DNA from 3 places in the Microbacterium sp. LWH12-1.2 genome. Region 2 is predicted to be linked to each of the others. Evidence: riboswitches for the same ligand, from Rfam matches in the RefSeq annotation. Region 2 holds a riboswitch; each other region holds the start of a gene.
The links. Region 2 has a riboswitch for thiamine pyrophosphate ahead of MRBLWH12_RS07370 (bifunctional hydroxymethylpyrimidine kinase/phosphomethylpyrimidine kinase). Riboswitches for the same ligand answer to the same signal wherever they lie in the genome.

Region 1 (6,948 bases), 1.1 Mb from region 2:
ACAGTTCGAGCGGATGCGTCAGCCGCCACCACGGGCTCGGGCCCGCGAGTTCATCGGCGAGGGTGAGCTTCGTCTCGGCGGTGTTCAGCGGCCCGGTCGCCGTGAGCGTTCCGACCACGTCGCCGGCCGCCTGGGTGTTGCCCAGGTCGAACTCGGGGGTCACTTTTGCGGTGCCGGCATTCCAGAGGATGACGGCGGCATCGGCATCCGTCACGATCTTCGCCGACTCGCCCCACACCGTCTGCACCTCGCCGACGACAGTGCCCGCGGGCACCGTCGGCTTCTGCGTCTGCAGAGCTGCTTCGGCCTCGGCGAAGAGCGTGCGGGTCACGGCGAGGCGTTCGTCGTCGCCGTTCTGACCGAGGACGGCGGCATAGAGCCGGACGGTGGTGTCTCCGACCGCGACGTCCTTCGCCGTGAGGAGGTTGTAGTACTCGAGGGTGCCTGTCTTAATGCCGACGACGCCCGCATCCGCGAGCATCCCGTTGCCGTTGGTCACCACGCCGACACCAGGAATATCGACCGACTTCGTGCCGACGATGCTCGCGAACACCGGGTTCTCCATGGCGAGCTGCGCGAGCTTGACCAGCGCCTCCGGCGTCGCGGTGTTGCCCTCATCGAAACCAGAAGGGGTCACCACGGTGATGCCTTCGAGTCCGCGCTCGCGCAGCCACACCTCAGCGGCATCGGCGAAGGCGCGTTCCGAGCCCCAGATCTCGTCGGACAGCCGGTCGATGTAGTTGTTGGCAGAGCCCAGCAGAATGCCCTGCAGCATCTGGAACTCCGTCAACGTGCCACCGACGGGAACATCCAGCGAGGACTGATCCGCGATCCGGTAATCCCAGTAGTCCTCGCTGTCCTGGAGAGTGAACGAGTACTCCGGGCCCTGCTCGCCGACGGCGAGCGGGAGCCTGTCCAGCACCATCAGGGTGCTGACGACCTTCGTGATGCTGGCGATGCCCGCTTCGTCCAGAGCGGAGGCGACCGCGCCGACGCCCTCGACGCCGACGGCCGCGCTGCCCTGCGTCGGCCAGGTGAGCGATGCGGGCGGTGCGGATGCCGCTTCGAACTCGACTGCCTGCACTGTCGGCGCGATCTCGTGCAGGGGCCACAGCAACGTCGTTCCGGCATAGGCGGCGACGAGCCCTGCGAGGATCCCGAGCGGCACCAGCGTCTGCGGCTGGGCGAAACCGCTGCGCAGTCGGGCACCTTTCAAAAGGCTCGCGCCGTTCGCCGTTGCGATCGGGCCGTCGAGCGTCCCTGGCCGCGTCTCGTTCGCGATCGTCGCCGGATCGACCCAGGTCAGCGCGGTCGCGCCGCGTCCGGCATCGGCCCAGCGAGCGGGGGCTGTGGATTCGACTGCTCCGGATCCGGCAATCGCAGCGACATCCGGCAGTGCAGCATCAGACAGTGCGGTCTCGGCCACCGCCGCGTCATCGATCGACGCGGGTGCGGCCGCCGCATCCGATCCCGTATCCGGGCGCGCGTCACGAAGGGTCACCTGCACACGCTACCGAATCATTCAAGGAATTCGCGGCGTATCCCGCCTCCGCGCCTGTGAAAGTCGTCCGCCGCGAGAGGGGAATCGCGCGGGCAGCGGCGAGAGTAAGATCGACAGCACAACCACGGGAGTCCGGCGAGCCGGGCTGAGAGGGAGCGATCGCGCTTCGACCGTCGAACCTGATCTGGGTCATGCCAGCGCAGGGAGGAGTTCAGATGAGTACATCCACGCCCACATCGGTGGCCACGTCCGAGGCAAAGGGCCTGCGTCGTCCTGAGATCTGGCGCTGGCGCATCGTCGACATCGTCGTCGCCAGTGTCATCGGCGTCGCCGCCGGCCTGATCTTCCTGGCCTGGAACGTCGGTTATCTCGGCCCCGCAGCACTGCTCGAACCGCTGCTTCCCGGCGTGCAGGGCCTGCTCGACGGGCCGTGGCTGTTCGCCGGCGTGCTCGGCGGCCTGATCATCCGCAAGGCGGGCGCTGCGATCTACACCGAGGTGCTCGCTGCGGTCGTGTCCGCACTCGTCGGCAACCAGTGGGGCGGATTCCTCACCATCGAGGCCGGACTCGTGCAGGGGTTGGGCGCCGAACTCATCTTCCTGCTCTTCTTCTACAAGCGCTGGTCGTTGCCGGTCGCGGCGCTCGCCGGCGCGGGTGCGGCTCTTGCCGGAGGAATCAACAACCTGATCCTCTGGTACGCAGGATCCGGCCCGACCTTCACCGTCGTCTACCTGATCAGCGCCGTGATCTCGGGCGCCATCATCGCCGGCATCCTGTCCTGGGTGCTGGCGCGAGGCATCGCCGCCACCGGAGCCCTCGACAGATTCGGTTCCGGGCGCGAGGCGCGCGTCCGGGTCTGATGAGCGCGAGTACCACCGGCCCCGCCGCCGTCGAGGCGCGCGGCTGGGGCTGGCGGCACGCGAGCCGTCTCGCCTGGGCGCTGGAGGAGATCTCCTTCCGCATCGAGCCGGGGGAGCGGGTGCTCGTGCTCGGTGCTTCGGGGTCGGGGAAATCGACCCTGATGCACGGACTCGCCGGCGTCCTCGGCGGCGACGAAGAGGGCGAGAGCACCGGTGAACTGCTCGTCGACGGGGCGCCCGCGTCGGCCACGCGAGGTCGCAGCGGCCTGGTGCTGCAGGACCCGGATTCGCAGGTCATCCTCGCGAGGGTGGGCGACGATGTCGCCTTCGGATGCGAGAACCTCGGTGTGCCGCGGCCGGAGATCTGGTCGCGCGTCGGCGCCGCACTGAACGCGGTCGGCCTCGACGTGCCCCTCGACCGGCAGACGAAGGCGCTCTCCGGCGGGCAGAAGCAACGCCTCGCGCTCGCCGGCATCCTCGCGATGCAACCGGGGCTCGTGCTCCTCGACGAGCCGACGGCGAACCTCGATCCGCAGGGCGTCATCGAGGTGCGCGACGCGGTCGAGCGGATGCTGCAGGCGCAGCCGGCCACGCTGATCGTCGTCGAGCATCGCCTCGACGTCTGGTTGCCGCTGATCACCCGGGTCATCGTGATCGGCCAGGGAGGCGTCGTGGCTGACGGCTCGCCGGACCGCGTGCTCGGCGTCGAGGGCGCTCGGCTCGCAGCCGACGGCGTCTGGGTGCCAGGATTCGCCCCCGTACCGCCGTCGCCCCCGCGCCGCGGACCTGGGGAACCGCTGCTATCGGCCCGAGACCTTGCGGTCGCACGGGTGAAGGGCCGACCGGTCGCCTCGGGCATCGACCTCGACGTGCGCGCCGGGGAGGTGCTGGCCATCACCGGGCCGAACGGTGCCGGAAAGTCGACGCTCGGGCTCACGCTCGCTGGACTCCTGCCACCGGCCGCCGGCCGGCTCACGGCATCCGTCGCCCTGGCCTCCGACATCGGCGAGGAACCCATCCACTGGGCATCGCGCGACCTGCTGACGCGTATCGGCTTGGTCTTCCAGGAGCCGGAGCATCAGCTGCTCGCCAAGACCGTACGCGACGAGCTCGCCGTCGGACCGCGCGCGCTCGGCATGGCGGAGGACGAGATCGCGGAACGCAGGGACGAACTGCTCACGCGGCTGCGGCTCGACCGCCTCGCGCTGGCCAATCCGTATACGCTCTCCGGCGGCGAGAAGCGACGGCTGACGGTCGCGGCGGCTTTGGCGACCCGACCGCGCGTGCTCGTCCTCGACGAGCCCACCTTCGGGCAGGATGCCCGCACCTGGGCGGAACTCGTCGCCATGCTCGCCGCCCTTCGCGATGACGGGACGGCGATCGTGACGATCACCCATGACGTCGATGTCGCGAGGGCGCTGCACGCCGAGCGCTTCGAACTGGGCGGTGCGGGATGACGGTCCTCGACTCGCATGCGCGCACGGGTGGGCTCGCGCAGATCAACCCGGTCGCCAAACTCGGCGTGAGCGCACTGGTCGCGATCCCGCTGATCCTCACGCTCGACCCGGTATCGGCATCCACTGCGCTCGTGCTGGAGTGCGTGCTGTTCCTCTTCGCGGGGATCGGCTGGCGCGAGTTCTGGGTGCGCACCTGGCCGGTGTGGCTCGCGGCTCCGCTCACGGGGCTCACGATCGCCCTCTACGGCGAGACGAGCGGAACGGTCTACGTCGATTGGTTCGTGCTGCGCATCAGCGACGGCTCCCTCGCCCTGGCGCTGGCGACGATGCTGCGGGTGCTCGCGATCGCTCTGCCGTCGGTCGTGTTGTTCATCACGGTGGATCCGACCGACCTCGCCGATGGGCTGGCGCAGATCGTCCGCCTGCCCGCGCGTTTCGTGCTCGGCGCCCTGGCGGGGCTGCGTATGGTCGGGCTCTTCATCGACGATTGGCGTGCGCTCGAGCTCGCCCGCCGGGCGCGCGGCGTCGCCGACCGAGGCAGGATCCGCCGCTTCTTCGGCATGGCGTTCGCGCTCCTGGTGCTGTCGATCCGCCGGGGAGCGAAACTCGCGACGGCGATGGAAGCGCGCGGATTCGGCGCACCGGTCGCCCGCACGTGGGCGCGCGAATCGCGTTTCGGCTGGCGGGAATGGATGCTGCTGGCAGTCGGTGCCGCGATCTCCGCGCTCGCGATCGCCGCGGCCGTCGTCACCGGCGCCTGGAACTTCATCCTCGGGCCGAGCTGACGCGAGCCACATCGGCACCGATTCGGGAACATGTTCCCGAATCGCTCTGAGGGACCTGCGTCAGATCGTCAGATCCACTGGTGCAGCACCAGAACGCCGATGAGGATGCACGTCAGTGCGAGTCCCACCGAGCCGAGCACGACTCCCGCGTCGGCGAGTCGGCGCCCGCCCTGGCGGCGCGCGGTGATCTGGCGACGAGAGGCATAGCCGGCCGCGATTGCGACCAGCGGACCGAGAACGGGCACGAGGAAGGCGACCCCGGCGAGGCCGCTGATCAACGCCACGATGGCGAGTGTGTTCGTCTGAGCCGGTACGACCGTCTGCGAAGCGATATGGGTCGAGCGAGCCGGTTGCGGCCGGGGCGCACGTTCTTCGCCCCGGCGGCGGGCGGTATCTGCCCCCATGCGCGGGCCGGTCATCGTTCGAGCACGGGGCGCGGCTGCGCACCGTGCAGGGACGAGACCACGAGTACCGGTACCGGCGTCGGTGCCGGTTCTCGCTTCATCCGGGGGAACGTTGTTGTCGGTCGAGCGAGCGCCGATCGGATGCGCCTCCACACTGCTCTTCTCCTCGCGGATCGCCAGGCGGCTCCGACCCCCACGGCGAGCAGCAGTGCGAAGCCGGAGGCGAGTGGCGTCATCCCGTCACCGGAGTGCCACAGCGCAAGGCCGAGGATGCCTCCCGTCAGCCAGATTGCCGCTGCACCGCCCGCGAGCCCGGCTGCGTCGAATGCGATCGCCACGCTTAGCGCCACCGCACCGAGGACAGCCGTCCAGACTCCGACCTGGCCGATCGCGGTGAGCAGTTCGGATACGACGGGGGCGATGGGAAGGGGTGCCATGGTTTTCGGATTCTCGGGGTGTAGTAGACGGTTCTCCATATGAGGAGAGTCCGCCACGGCGATTCCATTACGCGGAACTCCGACGCCAGCGGGCACCGGAGATGGAGTGTCGCGTAATGGAATCAGCAGCCGGCCATCTCTATAGATGGGTGACGGTTGCCCCTGCAGCCGCGCCCGCGGTGAGTGATCTGGGGTCGCTCACTCTCCTCACCGACGCTCCCACGCCGGGGAGGATCCGGGTCTCGGCCCGGCAGGGGAGGACGGGTGGCTACCTCCTCCCCTGTTCCTGATCCATGCATGGGGCTCATCCACGCATGGCGAGACCGTTGACAGAGTCAGAGCGAGGAAGGCCCGAACATGGTGAATCAGGTCGTGATCCATGTGCACGCGCTGGAGCGCTTTCGCCGCCGCAACGGGAAGTCGGTGACTCAGGTCCTCGGCGAGGCGGGGATGACCGCCGCGGATCTGAACGCAGGCATCCGTGGCGGAGGTTTCACGCTGGCTGATCTGGCACGCATCGCCGAGGCACTCGACACCACTCCGCGTGACCTCGCAACCGCCAGCACCGTGCTCACGGCGGCGGAGAACCTTCGGCAGGCGCCCTGAGAGCCCCGAGGCTAGTGGAACGGTCCCCGAGACGACACTCCGCCGTCGATGACGATCTGCTGTCCGGTCATGTAGCGGGATTCCGATGAGCAGAGGTAGGCCACGGCCGCTGCCACCTCGTCCGGGGTTCCGGTGCGACCCATCGGTATCTCATCGATCCAATCGGCGGCGTCGCTGTTCGCCACGGGGGTGCTGATCGCGCCGCCGGCGACGACGTTCATCCGGATGCCGTCGGCCGCGTACTCGGCGCCCACGGTTCGCGCCAGGCTGGCGAGTCCGGCCTTCATCACTCCGTAGGCGCCTTGACCCGGCGCGCCCATGAAGCCGGTGACCGACCCGACGCTGACGATCACCCCGTGTTTCTGAGCGAGGAAGTGCGGCAGGACGAGTCGGATGAGGCGGGCGACGTAGCGCAGGTTGATCTCGTACATCGTGTCCCAGTCCTCGTCGCGCATCTCGTGCAGGCGCGCTGATGGCACGAAAGCCACTTGTCCGCCGACGACGGTGACCACGGCGTCGATTCCTCCGAAGGCCGCGACGGTCTCGGCGACGAGCTGGGTCAACTGTGCTGCGTCGCGGACGTCGACGGGAAAGCCTGCAGCCGTGCCCCCGGCCGCGGCGACTTCCGCAGCCGCGTCCGATACGCGCGTGGAGTCGATGTCGGCGATCGCCAGGCGTGCGCCGAGGCTCGCGAGATGCCTCGTGATCGCAGACCCGATACCGCCACCGCCTCCGCCGACGATGAGGATGCGCATACCGGCGAGGGATCTGGACGGCGGGGTCATCGCGTCATTCTAAGCGTCACGCTTCTGAGTTTCGGAGCCCGAGGGGCGGCTCAGGTCGCATTCCACAGGTCGCGGTAGTACGCGAGTCGTTCGCGGTCGGGTTCGACGCCGTA
Region 2 (6,948 bases):
CGGCCCGGCTCCGCGCCGGCATCAGCGCCGCCCTGGTGATCTACCTTCCGGTCACCGCCCTGATGGTCGTGGCCATGATCAGTACGGGCCGATTCTTCGGCCTGATCGTCGTGAATGTCGCGATCCTCCTGTTCCTCGTCTCCGCCTTCGTCGTGCCGGCCGGTGTGCTCGGCCGCGGCCGCGAATCGTTCCGTCGTCGAGCGATGACGGACGCCGCACTGCGTGCCCGGCTCGAGGAGGATCGGCTTTCCTGGAAGCCCGACCATGCCACGCCCATGTACGGTCCGCTCTGAGGCCAGGTCCGACAGGGGAGCGCACAGGGCGCGATGCAGTCCCCGGTAGACTCGACTCTCGTGTCTGAGTCTCCCGAGATCACCCCAGAAGCGGTCGAAGCCGCCGTCGCCGCGGCGCTCGATGCGATCCGCGCCACGGCCAGTACGACCGAGTTGAAGGCGGCCCGTGCCGCGCACGTGGCGGAAGGCTCGCCGCTGGCGGTCCTGAACGCGTCGATGCGCCAGGTCGCCCCCGAGAACAAGGCCGCATTCGGCAAGCTCGTCGGTCAGGGCCGAGGTCAGGTGACCCAGGCTCTCGCTGCCAAGGAAGCCGAACTCGCCGCGGCCGAGGTCGCCGCTCGACTGGAGGCGGAGCGCGTCGACATCACCGCGGTCGCCTCCCGTACGCGCGTCGGTGCTCGGCATCCGCTCACCCTGCTGCAGGACCAGGTCTCCGACATCTTCGTCGGCATGGGATGGGAGATCGCGGAGGGACCGGAGCTCGAGCATGAGTGGTTCAACTTCGACGCCCTGAACTTCGACGTCGATCACCCCGCACGCCAGATGCAGGACACCTTCTTCGTCGACCCGGCCGATCGCCATCTCGTCATGCGTACGCATACGAGTCCCGTGCAGGTGCGGTCGATGCTCGACCGCGAGGTTCCAATCTATGTGCTGTGCCCCGGCCGCGTGTACCGCACGGACGAGTTCGATGCGACGCACCTCCCGGTGTTCACCCAGTTCGAGGGTCTCGTCGTCGACAAGGGCATCACGATGGCTCACCTCAAGGGCACCCTCGATCACTTCGCGAAGCTGCTGTTCGGCCCGGAGGCGAAGACGCGCTTCCGCACGAACTACTTCCCCTTCACCGAGCCGTCCGCCGAGCTCGACCTCTGGCACCCGACCTTCAAGGGGGGCGCACGGTGGATCGAGTGGGGTGGCTGCGGCATGATCAACCCGAACGTGCTGCGCGCGGCGGGGATCGATCCGGAGGAGTACAGCGGTTTCGCCTTCGGCATGGGCATCGAGCGCGGCCTGATGTTCCGCAGCGATGTGCAGGACATGCGTGACATGGCCGAGGGCGATGTGCGCTTCAGCGAGCAGTTCGGGATGGTGGTGTGATGCGCGTCCCGCTTTCGTGGTTGCGTGAGTACGTGGATGTGGCAGCGGATGCCACTCCTGAAGATGTCCTCGCGGCATTGGTGACCGTCGGCTTCGAAGAGGAGGACATCCACCGCTTCGATATCACCGGTCCTGTCGTCGTCGGACAGGTGGTGTCCTTCGAAGACGAGCCGCAGTCCAACGGCAAGACGATCCGCTGGTGCCAGGTCGATGTCGGCGAGGCAGAGCCGCGTGGCGTCGTCTGCGGTGCCCATAACTTCGCCGTCGGTGACAAGGTCGTCGTGACCTTGCCCGGCGCCGTGCTGCCCGGCCCGTTCCCGATCGCTGCCCGCAAGACCTACGGCCACGTCTCCGACGGCATGATCGCCTCGGCGCGTGAGCTCGGTCTCGGCGACGAGCACAACGGGATCCTGATCCTTTCCGAGCTGGGCGTCGACGCGCCTGTCGGCACCGACGCGATCTCGTTGCTCGGTCTCGACGACGTCGCCGTCGAGATCAACGTCACCCCGGACCGCGGTTACGCCTTCTCGCTGCGCGGCGTCGCCCGGGAGTACTCGCACGCGACGGGTGCGGTCTTCCGCGACCCTGCCGACCGCGACTTCGCCGAACTCGCACCGGGAGAGGGCTTCTCGATCGTCGTCGACGACCAGGCGCCGATCCGCGGACGCGCCGGGGCGAGTGAGTTCGTGGCGCGCGTCGTGCGCGACGTCGACCCGTCCCGTCCGACGCCGCCGTGGATGATCGCCCGACTGTCGCTCGCCGGGATGCGATCGCTCGGCATCCTCATCGACATCACCAACTACGTCATGCTCGAGCTCGGCAACCCCGTGCACGGTTACGACCTCGACAAGCTCACCGGTGGCATCACCGTGCGTCGGGCGACGGCGGGCGAGAAGATCGAGACCCTTGACGGTCAGGTGCGCACCCTTCACGTCGAAGACCTGCTCATCACGGACGAGTCCGGCCCGATCGGCCTCGCCGGCGTCATGGGCGGCGCGACCACCGAGATGAGCGAGACGACTCGCAACGTCCTCATCGAAGCGGCGACCTTCGACCCGATCACGATCGCGCGCGCAGCCCGACGGCACAAGCTGCCCAGCGAGGCATCCCGCCGCTTCGAGCGCGGAACCGACCCGCTGCTTCCCTTCGTCGCCGCTCGTCGCGTCGCCGACCTCATGGTCGACCTGGCCGGTGGCGCATACGACGACCTCGGCGGTGCGCTGTTCGCCGAGGTGTTCGTCGAGGGCATCGAGCTCCCCGAGGGCTTCGTGCAAGGTCTCATCGGCGTCGACTACACGGATGCCGAGATCACGGGTGCCCTGACCATGATCGGCGCCGAGATCACCGCGGTCGGCCAGGGCTGGCAGGTCATCCCGCCCACCTGGCGTCCGGATCTCACCGACAAGTGGACGCTCGCCGAGGAAGTCGCCCGTATCCACGGGCTCGACCGCATCCCGTCGGTCCTTCCGACGCCGCCATCCGGGCGCGGACTCACGCCGCTGCAGCAGGGCCGACGCCGTGTCGCCGATGCGCTGGCAGCGGCAGGGTTCGTCGAGACGCCGGCCTTCCCCTTCACGACCGAGATGCAGAACGATCTGCACGGTTCGGCGTCGGGGGAGCACCTGCCGAGCATCCGGCTGGCAAACCCGCTCGACGGGCACGCGCCGTACCTGCGCCGCTCGCTGATCCCTGGTCTGCTGCAGATCGCGCACCGCAACATCTCGCGCGGCCTCACTGACCTCGCGTTGTTCGAGACCGGCATCGTGTTCCTCCCGGAACCGGGAGTGACGTATGGCACCGACACCGTGCCGCCGCTGGGCGAGCGTCCCTCCGAGGAGAAGCTCGCAGAGCTGAACGCCTCGATTCCTCCGCAGCACCGTCACGTCGCCGTCCTGCTCGCAGGCAACGTCGTCGCCCGTCAGCCTGGCCGTGCTGCAGAGGCCGCCGGCCTCGCTGAAGCGCTGGATGCTGTGCGTGTGATCGCTGCGGCTGCCGGCGTCGAGATCGATGTCGTGCAGGCCGAGCGCGCTGCTCTGCACCCGGGGCGCACCGGCTCGCTGGTCCTGGGGGGCGAGGAGGTCGGCTACGTCGGCGAACTGCACCCTGTCGTCGCCGAAGGCGCCGATCTGCCGGGGCGCGCGACCGTGCTCGAGGTGGACCTCGACCGCATCCTCGAGCTCGCTGGAAACCGTGTGGTCGCCGCATCGCTGTCGACGTTCCCGGCAGCGACGCAGGATGTCTCGCTCGTGGTCCCGGTCGCCGTCAGCGCTGCCGAACTGCGTGGCGCGCTCGTGGAGGGCGCCGGCGCGCTGCTCGAGACGGTGCGCCTCGTCGACGACTACCGCGGTGACGGAGTGCCCGACGGCTTCAAGAGCCTGACGTTCGCTCTGCGCTTCCGCGCGGACGATCGCACGCTCACGGCCGCAGAGGCGACGGAAGCCAAACTCGCCGGCGTCGCGCTGGCTGAGGAGCGCTTCGCGGCGACACTGCGCGACTGAGTACTGCGCAGCGGCGAGCCGGGGGTATCGTGCCGGGATGAGCATCCTTCCGCACAGCACCCCGGCCGCCGTGCCGGAAGGCGCCCGGCCGATGGGCGAAGGGCCGTTCCTGAGTGCAGGCGAGGTCGTCAACTGGCACTACCGCCGGCCGGGGTGGCAGCCCGGCGATCCGTCGTACATCGCGCCGATGCGGGTGGTCCGCGATGACGATCGGGGTCTCGTCGCCTGGCTCGCCGCGGGCACGCGTGTAGAGGGTCAGGGCGGGCCGGACGGTCGTCGTATCCGAACCGTGCCGCTCGACCAGCGCTGGCTCGTCACCCGGACCCGCATCGTCGAGGAGTGGTGGGGCAACGGAGTCGTGCGGATCGCTCCGGCCGGCCTGCCCTGGTCGATCTGGCTGTTCTGGAGCGACACGACGGGCGACGACTGGGAGTTCGCGGGCTGGTACGTGAACCTCGAGAACGCGCATCTGCGCACCGACCGCGATACGTACTCCTCCGACCACATCCTCGACGTCGAGATCGAGGCCGATGGCACGATCCATCTCAAGGACGAGGACGAGTTGGCCGCCTGTGTCGAGCAGGGGCGCCTCACCAGAGAACAGGCCGCGCAGATCGAGCGCCACGCGGATGCGGCGATCACCTCGTTCCACGAAGGGGACTGGCCGTTCGATCGCGAGTGGGTGCGCTGGCGTCCGGAATCGACGTGGACGATCCCGGTTCTGCCCGGCCTCGAAGAGCTGGTCACATAGACTGCGAGCAGTGACACGGGGTGCCGCATCCGCGGCTGAGAACACACCCGTCGAACCTGATCTAGTTCGTACTAGCGAAGGGATGTCGCAATGAGCGATCTTCTGCGTCCACCGTCCGTACCTCGGGTGCTCAGCATCGCGGGCAGCGACCCCTCCGGCGGGGCCGGAATCCAGGCCGACCTCAAGTCCATCGCCGCGAACGGCGGTTACGGTATGGCGGTGGTCACCGCGCTCACGGCGCAGAACACCCGGGGCGTCCGCGCAGTGCACGTGCCGCCGACTGTGTTCCTCCGGGAGCAGCTCGATGCCGTCTCCGACGACATCGAGATCGATGCCGTCAAGATCGGGATGCTCGCGAACGCCGAAGTCATCCGCACGGTGCTGGCCTGGCTCACGGTCACCCGTCCGCCGGTGGTCGTCGTCGATCCGGTGATGGTCGCCACAAGCGGCGACCGACTGCTCGATCCCGATGCGGAGGTCGCATTGCGTGCCCTGTTCGCTCAGGCGCACCTGATCACGCCGAACCTCATCGAGCTCGGGGTGCTCACTGATCGGGACATCGTCGACTGGAGTGACGCGATCGCCGCGGCCGTGGCGCTGTCCGATGAGACCGGTGCGGCGGTGCTGGTCAAGGGCGGGCACCTTCCCGGCGACGAGTCCCCGGATGCCCTCGTCGAGCCGGGCGGCGTCGTACACGAGTTCGGCGGTGCACGGATCGCGACGGTGAACACCCACGGCACCGGATGCTCGCTGTCGTCCGCTCTCGCCACACGACGTGCGCACGGCGACGACTGGTCCCAGGCGGTCGCGGTGTCCCGTGCGTGGGTGCGCGAATCCCTCCGTGGGAGCGAAACCCTCAATGTCGGAGGCGGGCAGGGGCCGATCAGCCACTTCGCCGGGCTCTGGCGACGAGGAGGCATCGTGTCGTCCCCGATACCCGAGGAGGTCGTCGCTGACTGGTGGGCGCGGATCGCGGAGATCAGATCGGACATCGACGCGCTGCCCTTCATCGGCGGTCTCGCCGACGGCACACTGTCCCGCGAACCCTTCCTGTTCTATCTCGGCCAGGACGCGCTCTACCTCCGGGAATACGCTCGGGTGCTCGCCCAGGCCGGACGGCTCGCGCCGACCTCCGAAGAGCAGGCGTTCTGGGCGCAGTCCGCGCACGGAGCCATCGTGGGTGAACTGGAGCTGCACGCTTCGTGGCTGTCCCCGCAGACAGGCGTCGGTACGTGGACGTTCGCGGCGGAGCCGGCACCGGCCACCACCGCGTATCTCGACCACCTGCGATCCACCGCGTTCGGCGGTGATTACACCGAACTCATCGCCGCGATCCTGCCCTGCTTCTGGCTGTACACCGATCTCGGGAAGCGCCTGCACGCGGGGGAGTTCGGTGCTTATGCGCGCAACCCGCAGCATCCCTACGCGTCGTGGCTCGCCACGTACGCGGACCCTGCGTTCGAGGAAGCGAATCGGCGGGCGATCGGGTACGTCGCGAACGCCGCCGCGGGGGTGGGCCCGGACGCCCGCGCCCGGATGTTCCGCGCGTTCGAGCTTTCCTCCCGTCATGAGCGGGCGTTCTTCGACGCGCCGATGGAGCGCTGCGCGTCTCGATGACGCTGCTGATTTGCGGATGCTGCCGAGCGCGCGCTATCGTCCAGGCATGCCTTCGGCCGCATCCGCTTCACTGACGCTCGTTCCGAGCGTCGTTTCGGTGCGCCGACGCCGGTCCGACCGCCGACTCTAGGCGACCCCGCGCTCCTGCCCGATGGCAGTCGAGTGCCGGTGTCGCCGCTCCGGCTCATCCGACCCCGACCGTTAAGGTAGAAGCATGACGTACACCGTCGCCGTCTCCGGCGCATCCGGCTATGCGGGCGGCGAGATTCTGCGCCTTCTCGCCGGTCATCCCGACATCGACATCCGTACCGTGACCGCGCATTCGAATGCCGGTCAGCCGCTGATCGATCATCAGCCGCACCTGCGCTCGCTCGCTCACCTCGCTCTGCAGGACACGACGCCGGAGATCCTCTCCGGTCACGACATCGTGTTCCTCGCTCTCCCGCACGGCCAGTCCGGGCAGTACACCGATGCGCTGGGCGACACCCCGCTCGTCATCGACGCCGGTGCCGATCACCGCCTGACCTCCGAGGCGGCCTGGGATGCCTTCTACGGGGGCGCATTCCACGAGCCGTGGAGCTACGGCGTCCCCGAGCTCCTCGTGGACGGCGTCAAGCAGCGCGAGCTTCTGCGCCACGCGACCCGGATCGCGGCGCCCGGCTGCAACGCCTCCACGGTGAGCCTGAGT
Region 3 (6,948 bases), 2.2 Mb from region 2:
GGTGGCACCGCATCGCCGGCCGTGTCCTGATTCCTGCGGGATTCATCGGGGCACTGTCGGCCGCGTGGCTCGCGATCTTCTTCGGTGGGCCGACGGACGAGCTCGCACTCGCCATGGTTCGTCTCGTCTTCGCCGGAGCGATGATGGTGTTTCTCGTGCGGGCCGTGATCGCGATCACGCGGCGCGACTTCGCTGCGCACGGAGCATGGATGACGCGCGCCTATGCGCTCGCTCTCTCTGGCAGTACCCAAGCCCTCGTGCTGGTGTTGTGGACGATCCCCCTCGGTGACGTCGACGTATACGGTGAGGCTTGGTTCGTCGCTGCGGGCTTCGTGATCAACAGCGTCGTTGCGGAGTTGCTCATCCGACGACGCCGCCGACGGTCCGGCCGACGCGTGCGCGGGGTGTCGGGCCGTGGTGCGCTTGTATCCTGACGTGGTGACCGGCCTCTTGCGTTCTGCGTGGAGTGCGCCGAGCGCGGCGCCCCCTCCGCCGCGCCGGGTCTGGCGGGATTGGGCTCTCGTGGCTCTTGTCGCCGTGCTGGCGGTGGTCGAGGGCATGTTCAGAACCGATCTGTCGCAGCCGGTCCTCATGGTGATCGTGTTGCTCGCCGTGTTGCCGACCGTGCTGTGGCGCCGCACCAAGCCGCTTCTGATGCTCGTCGTGGTGATGGTGCCGATCGACCTGCTCCTGCCCGACCCCGTCCTCTACACGAACCTCTTCGTCATGGTGATCGTGTACGCGTTGTACCGCTGGGGATCCGGTCGCGACCTCATGATCGGATCGGGCATTCTCCTCGTGAGCCTCGGGCTCACGTTCGTCCGAGGGGGAGGGCTCAACGAGCTCGTCGGCGGGTTCGCGCTGCTGCTGACGATGGCGCTGCTCGGCACCGCATTTCGCTACCGCGCAGGATCCCGCAGACGCCTCCTCGACAGCATCCGGATGCGGGAGCGTGAGCACCTCGCCCGTGACCTGCACGACACGGTCGCCCACCACGTCTCCGCCATCGCGATCCGTGCCCAGGCGGGTCTTGCGGTGGCGGCGCGAGACCCGCGCGCAGCGCAGGACGCGCTCGGCGTGATCGAGGCGGAGGCGGCCAAGACCCTGAGCGAGCTGAGGTCGATGGTGCGAGTGCTGCGGCAGGGCGAGACGGCGGAGCTCGCGCCGAGCCCGCGGCTGGACGACATCGAGCAGCTCGCCGGAACAAGGCCGGGCGGCGCGGACGTCACCGTGAAGGTCGAAGGCGACGACGGCAGCATCCCGCCGCCGGTGGCTGCTGCGGTCTTCCGCCTGGCGCAGGAGTCCGTGACCAACGCCCTCCGACACGGGCGTCAGGTCACCCGTGTCGACGTGCTCGTGGAGGCAGACGAGCGCGGGGTGCGGTTGAGCGTGACGAACGACGGAGACGTCGCCGCGTCGCCGACGCCGGGCTTCGGCATCATCGGCATGACGGAGCGCGCCGCTCTGCTCGGCGGCACCTGCCAGGTCGGCCCTGCGCCCGGCGGCGGATGGGTCGTCACCGCGGTGCTTCCTCGTGTTGGATGGGCACCATGACCATTCGCGTGCTCATCGCCGACGACCAGGAGCTCGTGCGCACAGGGCTGAGCATGATCCTCGACGCGCAACCGGACATCGAGGTCGTCGGTCAGGCAGTCGACGGCAACGAAGCGGTCGCCCTCGCCCGCAGCCTGCGACCGGACGTCTGCCTGTTCGACATCCGGATGCCCGACCTCGACGGCATCGAGGCGACCCGCGTGCTGGCAGGCCCGGGCGTGGATGACCCGATGGCGGTCGTCATCGTCACGACCTTCGACCTCGACGAGTACGTCTTCGCGGCGCTGCGGGCGGGTGCCAAGGGCTTTCTGCTCAAGGATGCAGGGTCCGAGCTGCTCGCCCAGGCGATCCGCGCTGCCGCGAGCGGGGATGCCCTGATCGCCCCCAACGTCACGGTGCGGTTGCTCGAGGCCTTCGCCGGAGCGGGGCCGGCTGCGCCGCCACCGCAGCCGATCGAGCCGCTCACCGAGCGCGAGGAACAGGTGCTCGCGAAGGTCGCTGGTGGCCTGAGCAACGGCGAGATCTCGACTGAGCTGTTCATTACCCTCAGCACGGTGAAGACGCACGTGGCGAGCCTGATGACCAAGCTCGGCGCTCGCAACCGCGTCGAGATCGCCATCTGGGCGCACCAGACAGGGCGGATGCGCGCACGAACCAACGGCGACGGCCACTGACACTGCGTGCTCTCGACCGGGGCGGCAGGCAGGGTTCAGACGGCTCGCGCCTGAACCCCACCGCATCCCGAGCGCGCGCCTCAGGCGCGTCCCCAGAATGTGTCCTCGGCCGCACCGTCCTCTGAGAACAGGTGGACCTCGACGATCTTCCCGTCACGAACGGTGAGCAGATCGACGCCGCTCATGTCCATCGATGCGTCGCTGCGCCGGCCGGTGAAGCGAACCGGAACGGCGACCAACTCGCCGTTGACCATGGCGGGCCCAGACACCGAGAGCTGGAAGGTGCCTTCGCTGACCTCCATCATGCCGCCGATCATGGCGCCGACACCGTCGATACCGGCGTGATCTCCGGAGAATCGGTTGGCTCCGGGCTGGTGCCAGACGACGTCCGGACTGATGAGGCTCATCGCGGCGGGCACGTCGCCGTTGCCGAGCGCACTGAAATAGGCATCCGCCACAGCAGCAGGTGTGTTCTCGCTCATTGCATTTCTCCTTCTATCGGTGTGATCTGACCTATGATTACATTTGGTAACCTGTTACCTCAACGTAACCAAGGACGTGATCATGGAAAGACCGGAGTGGAACGTGATGCTCGCGACGTGTCCCTCGCGGACATCGCTTGCGCGGATCGCCAACAAGTGGACGGCGATGATCGTCGTCGCCCTCAGCGGTGGGGCCCTGCGGTTCGGGGAGATCCGCGAAGCAGTCGGGGGTATCAGCGGAAAAGTCCTCGCCGACACTCTGCGAGAACTCCAGCGCGACGGGATCGTCTCCCGGACGGCGTTCGATCAGATGCCTCCGCGCGTCGACTATGCCCTCACTCCACTCGGGCGCACCCTTCAAGAGCCGCTGGCAGCACTCGGGCGGTGGGCCGAATCGCACATCGAGGAAGTCGAGGTCGCCCGCGCCGCGTACGACGATATGACGATGCCCACCGATACCGGAGCGGTGCGAACGCTGCGCTGAGGGGGCTCCGCCCAGACGGCCCGGCGAGCGAGGAGGTCGGCGCGGCGGATGCCGCCGACTACCGATCGGCGTTTCGCAGTGCGGTGTCGAGCATGCTCATGATCTGCGCGACGCGGTTCGTCCCCGGTGGCGCCGGAGGGTATCGGCGAAGGACGTCGATGAGACCGGGGCTCGCGGATTCCGCGCAGCGCCGGACAGCGAGAGCACCGGCCTCCGCATCGCCCACGCCGTCCAGCTCGGCGAGGTACGCCTCGATCGCGGTGGCGCGAAGGATGTGAGCGACCTGGTGCGCCTTGGCGATCGGATGCAGGTACGCCCCTGCCGCTGCGTCACCGGCGGCCTGCGCGGCGAGCTTCGCGCGCTCATCGGTCGATTCCTTCGCCGCACGGTGAGCGGCGAACGCCGTCGTGCGTTGCAGCATCGTGCGGGGCGCCCCGGCGGCGAACGCCCGTGCGGCATCGACGGCCGCACGAGGGCGGGGATCATCCGAGTGAACGCGTTCGAAGATCGGGAGGATCCGTGCCGCTGCTTCGGCGGCGAATCCGGCGACCACGCGGATCTCGTCCATCGCCAGCTCGAAGTCGCCGGAGGAGGAAGTCACCTGCCAACTCTAAGTGGGCGGTCGGCGCCGACTTCGTCGTCGCCCGCGTGCTAGCATCATCCCGTCCACACGGGTGCCCGAGCACGGGCTGAGATCTGGCTGAAGCTGCCTGCGACCGTAGAACCTGTCCGGGTAATGCCGGCGTAGGAAGTAGGAGCCTGTGAGCACCTTTGAAAAGGTGCGCGTTCTCGCGCACCATCACGACGAAGAACACGGCATTTCGGTGCCCGTCACCCGCATCTCGCTCGCCGATTCGCCGGATGCCTCGGCGAACGAACCGTTCGATGTCTACCGCACCGAAGGGCCGCCGTGCGAGCCGGAGGCGGGCCTTCCGCCGATGCGCGACGGCTGGATCGCCGCGCGCGGCGACACCGAGGAGTACTCGGGTCGTGCCCGCAACCTCCACGACGACGGTCGCAGCGCGACTCGACGTGGTGCAGCCTCCGCCGAGTGGCGCGGTGCGAGCCGCCCGCCGCGCCGCGGTCTCGATGGGCGCACCGTCACCCAGATGCACTACGCGCGCCACGGCGTGATCACGCCCGAGATGCGTTTCGTCGCAGTGCGCGAGGCGTGCGACGTCGAACTCGTCCGCTCCGAGGTCGCCGCGGGAAGGGCGATCATCCCGGTGAACGTGAACCACCCCGAGTCCGAGCCGATGATCATCGGACGGGCGTTCCTGGTGAAAATCAACGCGAACATCGGCAACTCCGCGGTGACGAGCTCGATCGCCGAGGAGGTCGACAAGCTGCGGTGGGCGACCAAATGGGGGGCCGACACGGTCATGGACCTGTCGACGGGCGACGACATCCACACCACCCGCGAATGGATCCTGCGCAACTCGCCGGTGCCGATCGGCACCGTACCGATCTACCAGGCTCTCGAGAAGGTCGACGGCCAGTCGCGCAGCCTGACCTGGGAGATCTTCCGCGACACCGTGATCGAGCAGTGCGAGCAGGGCGTCGACTACATGACGATCCACGCCGGCGTGCTGCTCCGCTACGTGCCGCTCACCGCGAATCGGGTGACCGGCATCGTGTCACGCGGCGGGTCGATCATGGCCGACTGGTGCCTCGCGCACCATCAGGAGAACTTCCTGTACACGCACTTCGACGAACTGTGCGAGATCTTCGCGCGGTACGACGTCGCCTTCTCGCTCGGCGACGGCCTGCGGCCGGGCTCCACCGCAGACGCCAACGATGCCGCTCAGTTCGCCGAGCTGGACACCCTCGCCGAGCTCACGGCGCGGGCATGGCAGTACGACGTGCAGGTGATGGTCGAGGGTCCCGGCCACATCCCGTTCGACCTGGTGCGCGAGAACGTCGAGCGGCAGCAGGCGCTCTGCCACGGCGCCCCGTTCTACACGCTCGGCCCGCTCGTGACCGACATCGCGCCCGGTTACGACCACATCACCTCGGCGATCGGCGCCACCGAGATCGCCCGCTATGGCACGGCGATGCTCTGCTACGTGACCCCGAAGGAGCACCTCGGGCTGCCGAACAAGGATGATGTGAAGACCGGTGTGATCACCTACAAGATCGCCGCTCACGCCGCCGACATCGCCAAGGGCCACCCCGGTGCCCGCGACCGCGACGACGCCCTGTCGAAGGCGCGGTTCGAGTTCCGCTGGCGCGACCAGTTCGCTCTGTCACTCGACCCGGATACCGCCGAGGCGTTCCACGATGAGACCCTGCCGGCAGAACCGGCGAAGACGGCTCACTTCTGCTCGATGTGCGGGCCGAAGTTCTGCTCGATGCGCATCTCGCAGGACATCCGCGACCGTTTCGGTGGCGTCGCCGAACAGACGGCGATCGCCGGGATGCAGCAGCAGGCCGAGGCCTTCCGCGAAGCCGGGGGAACCGTCTATCTGCCGGCGCCCGCGTTGCGGGATCCGGCTGACGAGAAATTGCCAGAGCCGACTCTCCGCGGCTGAGCGGATGTCACATCTCGGGCAGCCGCGCGCGCAGTTTCCGCGCGGCATCGGCGGGGTCGCCGGCCTCGGTGATCGCGCGTACGACGACGATCCGGCTCGCGCCCGCGGCGACCACTTCGTCGACCGTGTCGAGGTCGATCCCTCCGATCGCGAACCACGGCCGCGCGACACCGGCCAGGTCGGCATCGGCGGCCGCGCGTACGAGGTCGAGGCCGACGGCGGCGCGGCCGGGCTTCGTGGGCGTCGCCCACACGGGTCCGACGCAGAAGTAGTCGAGTCCGGGCTCGGCGCGGGCGGCGGCGAGCTGGTCGGCGTCGTGGGTCGACAGGCCCAGTGCGACGTCGCCGCCGAGAATGCGGCGCGCAGCCGAGCGGGGCAGGTCGCCCTGGCCGAGGTGCAGGACGGGCGTGCCGGAGACGGCCGCGATATCAGCCCGATCGTTGACGGCCCACAGTCGGCCGTGCCGCTCGGCGACCTCGCGCAGGATGCCGAGGTACTCGAGTTCCTCGGCGGCTTCGAGTGCCTTGTCGCGCAGCTGCACGATGTCGACGCCGCCGGTGTAGGCCGCATCGACGAACTCGGTGAAGTCCCCTCGATCGCGGCGGGCGTCGGTGCACAGGTAGAGCCGGGCGGAGGAGAGCAGCATGCGGCGAGTGTATCGGTGCGCTGCGATACCGTCGTGATCGGCGGGGGAGCCATCGGGCTGTCGATCGCGTGGGAGCTCGCGCGGGCGGGCCGTGACGTGCGTCTGGTCGATCCGGAACCGGCGTCGGGCGCGACGTATGCCGCAGCCGGCATGATCACGCCGATCAGCGAGCACCGCCCCACAGAGCAGTCGCTGCATGTCATAGCCCAGGAATCGGCGGCGCGGTATCCCGCCTTCCTCGCGACGATTCCGGGTAGCGGCCGGTGCGGATTCGAGGCCGCATCGACTCTGCTCCTCGCCGTCGACGACGCCGATCGGCGCAGCTTCGACGATCTCGCCGCACTCCAACCGGGCGCGATCGAGGTGCTCACCCTCCGCGAAGCGCGACGCCTCGAACCCCTCCTCGGTCCGCGGACGACCGCGGTCCGTCGCGTGCGCGAGCATCGCATCGACCCCCGCGCCCTCGCCACCGCTCTGCTCGCCGCCCTCGGAGATCGCATCGTGCGCACCGTGGTGCGCGGCATCCTGCACGAAGACCCGAACGATCCGATGTCGCCCGCGATCGGCGTGCGCCTCG

Region 1: it holds a riboswitch for thiamine pyrophosphate, as region 2 does, so the genes downstream of both, MRBLWH12_RS12455 (ECF transporter S component) here and MRBLWH12_RS07370 (bifunctional hydroxymethylpyrimidine kinase/phosphomethylpyrimidine kinase) in region 2, are expected to answer to the same signal.
Region 3: it holds a riboswitch for thiamine pyrophosphate, as region 2 does, so the genes downstream of both, thiC (phosphomethylpyrimidine synthase ThiC) here and MRBLWH12_RS07370 (bifunctional hydroxymethylpyrimidine kinase/phosphomethylpyrimidine kinase) in region 2, are expected to answer to the same signal.

The regions. Positions count from the first base shown of each region.
Region 1 is NZ_JBEGIJ010000001.1:2,623,209-2,630,156, reverse strand. It holds gene MRBLWH12_RS12460 (D-alanyl-D-alanine carboxypeptidase family protein) at 1-1,501, opposite strand, end outside; TPP riboswitch at 1,616-1,726, shown strand; gene MRBLWH12_RS12455 (ECF transporter S component) at 1,717-2,361, shown strand; gene MRBLWH12_RS12450 (ABC transporter ATP-binding protein) at 2,361-3,818, shown strand; gene MRBLWH12_RS12445 (energy-coupling factor transporter transmembrane component T family protein) at 3,815-4,603, shown strand; gene MRBLWH12_RS12440 (DUF4190 domain-containing protein) at 4,672-4,887, opposite strand; gene MRBLWH12_RS12435 (hypothetical protein) at 5,019-5,444, opposite strand; gene MRBLWH12_RS12430 (hypothetical protein) at 5,802-6,050, shown strand; gene MRBLWH12_RS12425 (SDR family NAD(P)-dependent oxidoreductase) at 6,062-6,835, opposite strand; gene MRBLWH12_RS12420 (aminoglycoside 3'-phosphotransferase) at 6,886-6,948, opposite strand, start outside.
Region 2 is NZ_JBEGIJ010000001.1:1,527,075-1,534,022, reverse strand. It holds gene MRBLWH12_RS07390 (hypothetical protein) at 1-293, shown strand, start outside; gene pheS (phenylalanine--tRNA ligase subunit alpha) at 354-1,394, shown strand; gene pheT (phenylalanine--tRNA ligase subunit beta) at 1,394-3,892, shown strand; gene MRBLWH12_RS07375 (DUF402 domain-containing protein) at 3,930-4,643, shown strand; TPP riboswitch at 4,650-4,743, shown strand; gene MRBLWH12_RS07370 (bifunctional hydroxymethylpyrimidine kinase/phosphomethylpyrimidine kinase) at 4,734-6,260, shown strand; gene argC (N-acetyl-gamma-glutamyl-phosphate reductase) at 6,475-6,948, shown strand, end outside.
Region 3 is NZ_JBEGIJ010000001.1:3,729,110-3,736,057, forward strand. It holds gene MRBLWH12_RS17700 (DUF2306 domain-containing protein) at 1-434, shown strand, start outside; gene MRBLWH12_RS17705 (sensor histidine kinase) at 439-1,554, shown strand; gene MRBLWH12_RS17710 (response regulator transcription factor) at 1,551-2,228, shown strand; gene MRBLWH12_RS17715 (nuclear transport factor 2 family protein) at 2,309-2,710, opposite strand; gene MRBLWH12_RS17720 (winged helix-turn-helix transcriptional regulator) at 2,793-3,194, shown strand; gene MRBLWH12_RS17725 (putative immunity protein) at 3,253-3,795, opposite strand; TPP riboswitch at 3,855-3,962, shown strand; gene thiC (phosphomethylpyrimidine synthase ThiC) at 3,956-5,725, shown strand; gene thiE (thiamine phosphate synthase) at 5,733-6,371, opposite strand; gene thiO (glycine oxidase ThiO) at 6,387-6,948, shown strand, end outside.